DNA from 3 places in the Chryseobacterium turcicum genome. Region 3 is predicted to be linked to each of the others. Evidence: riboswitches for the same ligand, from Rfam matches in the RefSeq annotation. Region 3 holds a riboswitch; each other region holds the start of a gene.
What was found. Region 3 has a riboswitch for cobalamin ahead of LO744_RS13830 (YncE family protein). Riboswitches for the same ligand answer to the same signal wherever they lie in the genome.
Positions count from the first base shown of each region.

Region 1 (2,206 bases), 1.5 Mb from region 3:
AAAATTCAGTATGATCTAGACCAAACGCATTAGAAGTTTTTTTTAACACATTAGTAATTTCTAAAGTTTTAAGCTTTGAAAATAAAAGACCACATAAGATTAAAAATCAAAGATTTTTCTTATGTTTAATTCTCGAAAAATCTCAAATTTCAAATCACACCTCCATCTTCCATCTTCCTGCCTCAAATAGAAACCATCAACTACTTATTGCCCACCTCATTAAAAAAGTTTACTTTTACGCCCCTTTTTTACGGAGAAAAAAATGAAAAAAGATATAAAAATCAATTACGAACATTTCAAAGGTAGGAACGAACTTTCAGAGGTTGAAAACCGTCTTTTTGAACAGGCAATTCAGGCCAGAGAAAAAGCATACGCGCCATACTCTAACTTTTTTGTAGGATGTGCTGTTTTGCTAGAGAATGGTGAGATTTTCACAGGAAATAATCAAGAAAATGCGGCTTTCCCGTCAGGACTTTGTGCAGAGCGAACAGCCCTTTTTTGGATTGGAGCTAATTTCCCCACTCAAAAAATTAAAAAGATTTTTATTGTAGGTGGTCCAGAAGAATTTTCAGAGAAAACCCCACCCATTCCTCCATGTGGAGCTTGCCGACAAAGCATTATAGAATACGAAACAAAGCAAAATGAGGATATTGATTTGTATTTCTCCAGCTTAAATGACGAAGTAATTAAAGTGAGTTCTATTAAAGATTTGCTTCCTTTTTATTTTGACGGAACATTTTTGTAATCTTTTTGCAGCTTTTCTCGCACAGATTACTTTTACATTTTCGCGGATCACGGGAAATCAACACCTCTATTTTGCCACGAATGCACAAATATTAAAAAATATTCGTGCATTCGTGGCTTAAAAATTAAAAATAACCATAGGAAAATCTGCTTCAGAAAACCAAACTTACCCAAATGGTTGGGACTTTTATATAAATTTCATTCGTTAAAATTTCCGATTAAAACCATCTAGTTTAAATCAATTGTATGGGTATATTTTAGGCTTAACAAAAATTTAATCTTTCTTTTCAAAAAAGCTATATTTGCAAAAAATTTTGGTTTCCAATAGATTGGAACTAAGAGGGAATTGAGTGAAAATCTCAAGCTGTCCCCGCAACTGTAAATCGCATACAAAAATTGCTACAAAAACCACTGCCAAAACGGGAAGGTGTAGCAAAGCGAAAGTCAGGAGACCTGCCGAAATTTAATATTAATAATAGAATTGCTTTCGGAGGAAAGGCAGATATGATATGATTTTAAAAAAAGCATTTACCCTACTTTTGGTGTCTTCTTGCCTGACAATATATTATAGTCAGGAAAAAAATATTGACACCGTATTTGTATTCGACAATCAGATGAAAAAAGTAAAACTTTTTCATTCTTTGACTACTTTATCTCCTGCAGATATTCAAAAAAACTCTTCGAACCTCTCCGAGGTTTTACGTTTTCAGTCTCCTATTTATATTAAAGAAAACGGCCGTGGTGCAGTTTCTTCGCCTTCATTTAGGGGAACAACAGCGCAACAGACAGCATTCGTATGGAACGGAATTAATATCAATTCGCAGTTTTTAGGACAGGGCGATATCAATAATATTGCAGTTTTCGGATACGACCAAATGGAAATAAAATCTGGAGGCGGAAGTGTCATCTACGGAAGTGGCGCGATTGGCGGAAGTATCCATTTGAATAACGATTTAAGTTTTAATCAAGGTTTTAAAGGAATATATAATTCTGAAGTAGCTTCGTTCGGAACGTATAATAATTTCTTGAAAGCTGAATATAGTAATGATAAATTCAGTTTTAAAGCTTCAGGAAATTATTCAATTAGTGAAAATAACTACGAAGTTCCCGAAAAAAATTACATCAATAGAAACGGAAAGTTTTACAATACAACTTTCAATATAGGTACGGCCTATAAAATTGCAGAGCATCAAACAATTTCTTGGCAAAGTCAGTTTTATGATGCGACTCAGAATTATAGGATTCTTGCGGAAAATGTGGATAAAACTAGTTATGCAGCACAGACTTTTAGAAGTTTAGTTGCTTGGGACATCAACAAATCTAAAGTTTCAAACAGTTTAAAAGCAGCTTACACAGAAGATAATTTCAAATATTTCGGAATTTATAATGCCCCTTTTACGAGTGGCGGAATTAATAAGAACTACATTTTTAAAAATGATTTTAATTACTTCATTATTCCTAA
Region 1 covers NZ_JAJNAY010000001.1:1,573,741-1,575,946, reverse strand. Annotated here, with positions in the region: gene cdd (cytidine deaminase) at 263-745, shown strand; cobalamin riboswitch at 1,043-1,219, shown strand; gene LO744_RS07155 (TonB-dependent receptor plug domain-containing protein) at 1,254-2,206, shown strand, end outside.
Region 1: linked by a shared signal. The riboswitch ahead of LO744_RS07155 (TonB-dependent receptor plug domain-containing protein) and the one ahead of LO744_RS13830 (YncE family protein) in region 3 are both predicted to bind cobalamin.

Region 2 (2,206 bases), on a different contig from region 3:
AAAATACCGCGGAACATTCTTGGCAAATCATTATTTTGGCGCAAATTCTTTTTCCTTATGCGAAAAACAGAGCCGATATCGATTTATTGAGAGTAATAAGAATGCTTTCTATTCATGATTTAGTAGAAATTGAAGCCGGTGATACTTTTCTTTTTGATGAAGCGGCAATGGTAGGGAAGTTTGAAAGAGAAAAGCTGTCTGCACAAAATATTTTTGGTATTTTAGATGAGCCTATTCGTTCAGAATTTTTCAATCTGTGGCTTGAATTTGAAGAAGAACAAACTCCTGATGCTATTTTTGCGTGTGCTATCGACAGAATAATGCCTTTTATTCTCAACACTTATACCGCTGGAAAAAGCTGGACTGAAGCCAAGGTAACCGAACTGCAAATAAGAAATATGCTGGAAAATGCCATAAGCAGAGCTTCAGATGAAATGGGAGAGGCTTTTCAGACTTTATTAAACTTAAATTTAGAGAACGGAAAAGTCTTGAGATAGTTTTTCAATTTTCATGAAATTATTCTTTCAATTTTGGGAAGATTTAGAACATAAATAAAAGTTTTCGGCAGGTTTTACCCACCGAAAACTTGGGGGAAAGAAATGGATTTCGGCAGCTAAAAGTTGCCGAAATTTTTCTGTCTATAGTATTTGAATTGGTTTCTTAAATTCATCAATCGCTACAAAAGTAAAATCTCCTACAATTGCCTTCTCTCTTTCATAAGAATACATTTGCTCGGTGTAGATTTCTACATTCACCTTCATACTCGTTTTTCCAACGTGGGAAACTTTTCCGATAAGCTCTACGATGGTTCCTGCAGGAATTGGTTTTTTAAAATCTATTTTATCGCTGCTTACCGTTACCACGCGTTTTCTTGCGAATCTTGTAGCAGTAATAAAGGCTACTTCATCCATCAATTGCATCGCTGTTCCTCCGAAAAGGGTATCGTAATGATTGGTCGTGTTAGGGAAAACGGCTTTGAAAATTCGGGTTTCCGATGATTGAATTCTTTCTTCTGTAGTCATATTTCATTATTAATTAAAGCGAAAATGAAATCGTATTAAACCCACAGAATTATTCGGGAACATGAAATTCCCAAAAGACTATAAGATCAATAAACTTCAAATCGCGAAAGTTTTTGTCTAAAGAAATAGGCAGGTCTCCTGACTTGTAACATCTTTATTCCTTCCCATGCTTTTGCACAGTGGTTTTTTATAAAGACTTCGGTTACTTACAGTTGCGCGACAGCTCGTGATTTTCACACGATTCCCTTTTAATCTGCGGTTAAACAGAACCAGTTTCTTGAAAAGTAATAAGCAAAGGCTATTCACCAAAAGCTAAATACTTTTCGGGTGCAAAAATAAGAATAATAAACTAGATTTTTTAATTTTAAGCCTATTTAAAGTAGTTTTAGATTTAACCGCAAAAGGGACAAAAGATAATTGTAATGCTATTATTTAGATTATTAAAGTTCACAAAAGAATAAAAAATCAAAGATTTTCAAAAACTTTTGCGCACTTTTTTCTAGATACTCATTTATTTTGAATATAAATATCTAAATCTTTTGAGCCTTTTGTGGTTAAATAAAAGTTTAAGTAAGTTTTTTATTCAGGATTGGCGTAAACAATCTGACTGATGGCTCTTCCTTCTTTGATGGTCCAAAAAGTAGTGTATCGGTCTTTTCCTGAACCATTAATCATGTAAAGAAAAATATGGTCATCGTCAATGGAAGTTACGCCCATGTTTTCAAAATCCATCGTAGGCTGAAACATATTTTTGATGGCTTCTCTCACAAAAACAGAACCTCTTCCCGGTTGTTGTACACGTACCGATTTTACTTCCTTTAAATCTTCAGGAAGTTCTTTGCTGATACCCCAAGGTTTTTGTTTGTCGATTTTAATGATATTTCCTTCTGCATCTTTTTCCTGCTTTTTGAATTTTGCACTCGAAGGATAGATGTCAATCACCACTTTCGTTCTTTGAGCGGTTGGTATCTTTTGGTTGTTATTATCGGTGAAAGTAATAGATCTTCCATTTTTAGATAATATGGGAGTAAATTTTGGAAGCTGATCGATAAATGCAATACGGCTTTTATTTACCATTCCTTCTTTATTAAGGCTATCGTACCTTACAAAAGGCTTTGGAAGTTCTTCTTTCTCAGGATATTTTATCCAAATCCATTCTGTTTCTCCGGGAGCCGGCTTTACAT
Region 2 covers NZ_JAJNAY010000002.1:227,206-229,411, reverse strand. Annotated here, with positions in the region: gene LO744_RS15805 (HD domain-containing protein) at 1-497, shown strand, start outside; gene LO744_RS15800 (acyl-CoA thioesterase) at 639-1,022, opposite strand; cobalamin riboswitch at 1,134-1,311, opposite strand; gene LO744_RS15795 (SGNH/GDSL hydrolase family protein) at 1,602-2,206, opposite strand, start outside.
Region 2: linked by a shared signal. The riboswitch ahead of LO744_RS15800 (acyl-CoA thioesterase) and the one ahead of LO744_RS13830 (YncE family protein) in region 3 are both predicted to bind cobalamin.

Region 3 (2,206 bases):
TGTTGGAGTCTATTGGCGCAACGGGTTCTTTAATCGGACATTCTGAAAGAAGACAATATCACGGTGAAAACGACGAAAGCTGCAATAAAAAAGTAAAATTAGCTTTAGACAAAGGGTTGATTCCTGTTTACTGTAATGGTGAAACTTTAGAACAAAGAAAAGCAGGTCAACATCTTGACGTAGTAAAAACTCAGACTGAAACGGCTCTTTTCACACTTTCTGCAGAAGAAATTAAAAAAGTGGTGATTGCTTACGAACCAGTTTGGGCAATTGGAACCGGAGAAACTGCAACTCCTGAACAGGCTCAGGAAATTCACGCTCACATCAGAGGAATTATCGCTGCAAAATACGGACAGGAAATTGCAGACGAAATCTCTATTCTTTATGGAGGTTCTGTAAAACCTGATAACGCAAAAGAAATTTTCTCTCAACCTGATATCGACGGTGGTTTGATTGGCGGAGCTGCTTTAAAGCTGGAAGATTTCTCTAAAATTATTGAAGGTTTTAACTAAAATATAAATTAAAAATTACATCAAATAAATAATGAAGAAATTTATCTTACTTTATTTTGCCATTCTTTTATTTGATGTAATTTATTCTGTTTTTTACAGTTCTATCGTATCTGCAATAAACATAGAATTTCTCAAATATCCTTTTATCATCATTAATTACCTGAGTTGTTCTCCGGCAATATTTTTCAATAGGCTTCTTCCTTTTTATTTGCCATTACCAACTTATCAATCGTTTTTAATTCTCTTTGGGAACGTCTTTTTACAGACTCTTCTCATCTATACTATCTTTTTCAAAAAGAAAAATAATCAAAAACACATCAGCTAATCGGTTTCAATTAAGCAATTCGTAAAATCACAAAGCTTTATTAATAAATTTACAAACATAATATTGATTAATAAAAACTAATCGTAAAAATAAAATCAATTTTTAAATAATATCTTTGCAAAAGTTTAAGGTTGAACCCATGCGTTCATTAATAGGGAATCAAGTGAAAAAATAATTCTTGAGCTGTACCCGCAACTGTAAGCTATTCAACTTATTATAAATACACCACTGAACTTTAGGTTTGGGAAGGTTATAAATAAGATGCAAGCCAGGAGACCTGCCTTAGATTAATTTCAACTTTCGGGAGTAAAAGTTTATGAGATAAAATCTTCAGAGATTTTTTCATGATAGTTTTTTCCTGCAGTGAAGTTTCGGGAACAAAACTTTAAATATAATTATATCATGAAGAAAATCTATTTTCTTATTCTTGCATTTGTAATTTCATATGCAAATGCTCAAACTGAAGGAATTTTAGTCCTCAACGAAGGCGGTATCGGAAGCAGTACTGCAGAAGTATCTTTCATCAACAATCAATCGGTTGTCACCAACAATTATTTTAAACTTAAAAACAATAATGCGATATTGGGTGACACCGGTCAGGACATTAAAGTTTTTGGCGATAAGATTTTTGTAGTTTTAAATTATTCCAATACAATCAAGGTCATCAACAAATCTGATTTTTCTTTGATTACAACGATTTCAACCAATCTTGCTAACCCAAGATATATTGCTTTTAGCGGAAATAAATTTTATGTAACCAACTGGGGAAACAACGGTCCTACAAACTACGTATCAGTTTATGATTTAAGTACTTATGCTCACGAAACGAACATTCCTGTAGGAGACGGACCTGAAAAAATCTTTGCCAAAAACAATAAATTGTATGTTTTACTGAAAGGAGGTTTCGGACTTAATCATTTTATGGATATCATCAATACGACGACCAATACTGTTGAATCACAGGTAAATGTAGGAGACTCACCGAACAGTATTTTTGAAAAAGACAATTTACTATACATTATGAGTTCGGGAAATCCTTATGCCTCTACTTCTTTCGGAACACTTACGGTTTATAACACAACCACTCAGACTACAGCTTCTACTACAACATTTCCGGTCGGTGTAAAACCTTCTTATATGGATACCGACGGAACGAATATCTATTATATGAATGAAGCATCAATCTACAAAACACCTATTGCTTCGCCTTCAATTACTACCGCTCCAATTGCCGTTACACCGATTACTGTAAACAGCTACGGAACTGCGTACGGATTTAATGTTGTTAATAATAAAATCTATGCAGCCGACCCTTCAGGATATACCGCTACAGGAAAAATCTATGCTTACGATTTACAAGGTTCTTTGT
Region 3 covers NZ_JAJNAY010000001.1:3,038,925-3,041,130, forward strand. Annotated here, with positions in the region: gene tpiA (triose-phosphate isomerase) at 1-512, shown strand, start outside; gene LO744_RS13825 (hypothetical protein) at 544-837, shown strand; cobalamin riboswitch at 949-1,136, shown strand; gene LO744_RS13830 (YncE family protein) at 1,240-2,206, shown strand, end outside.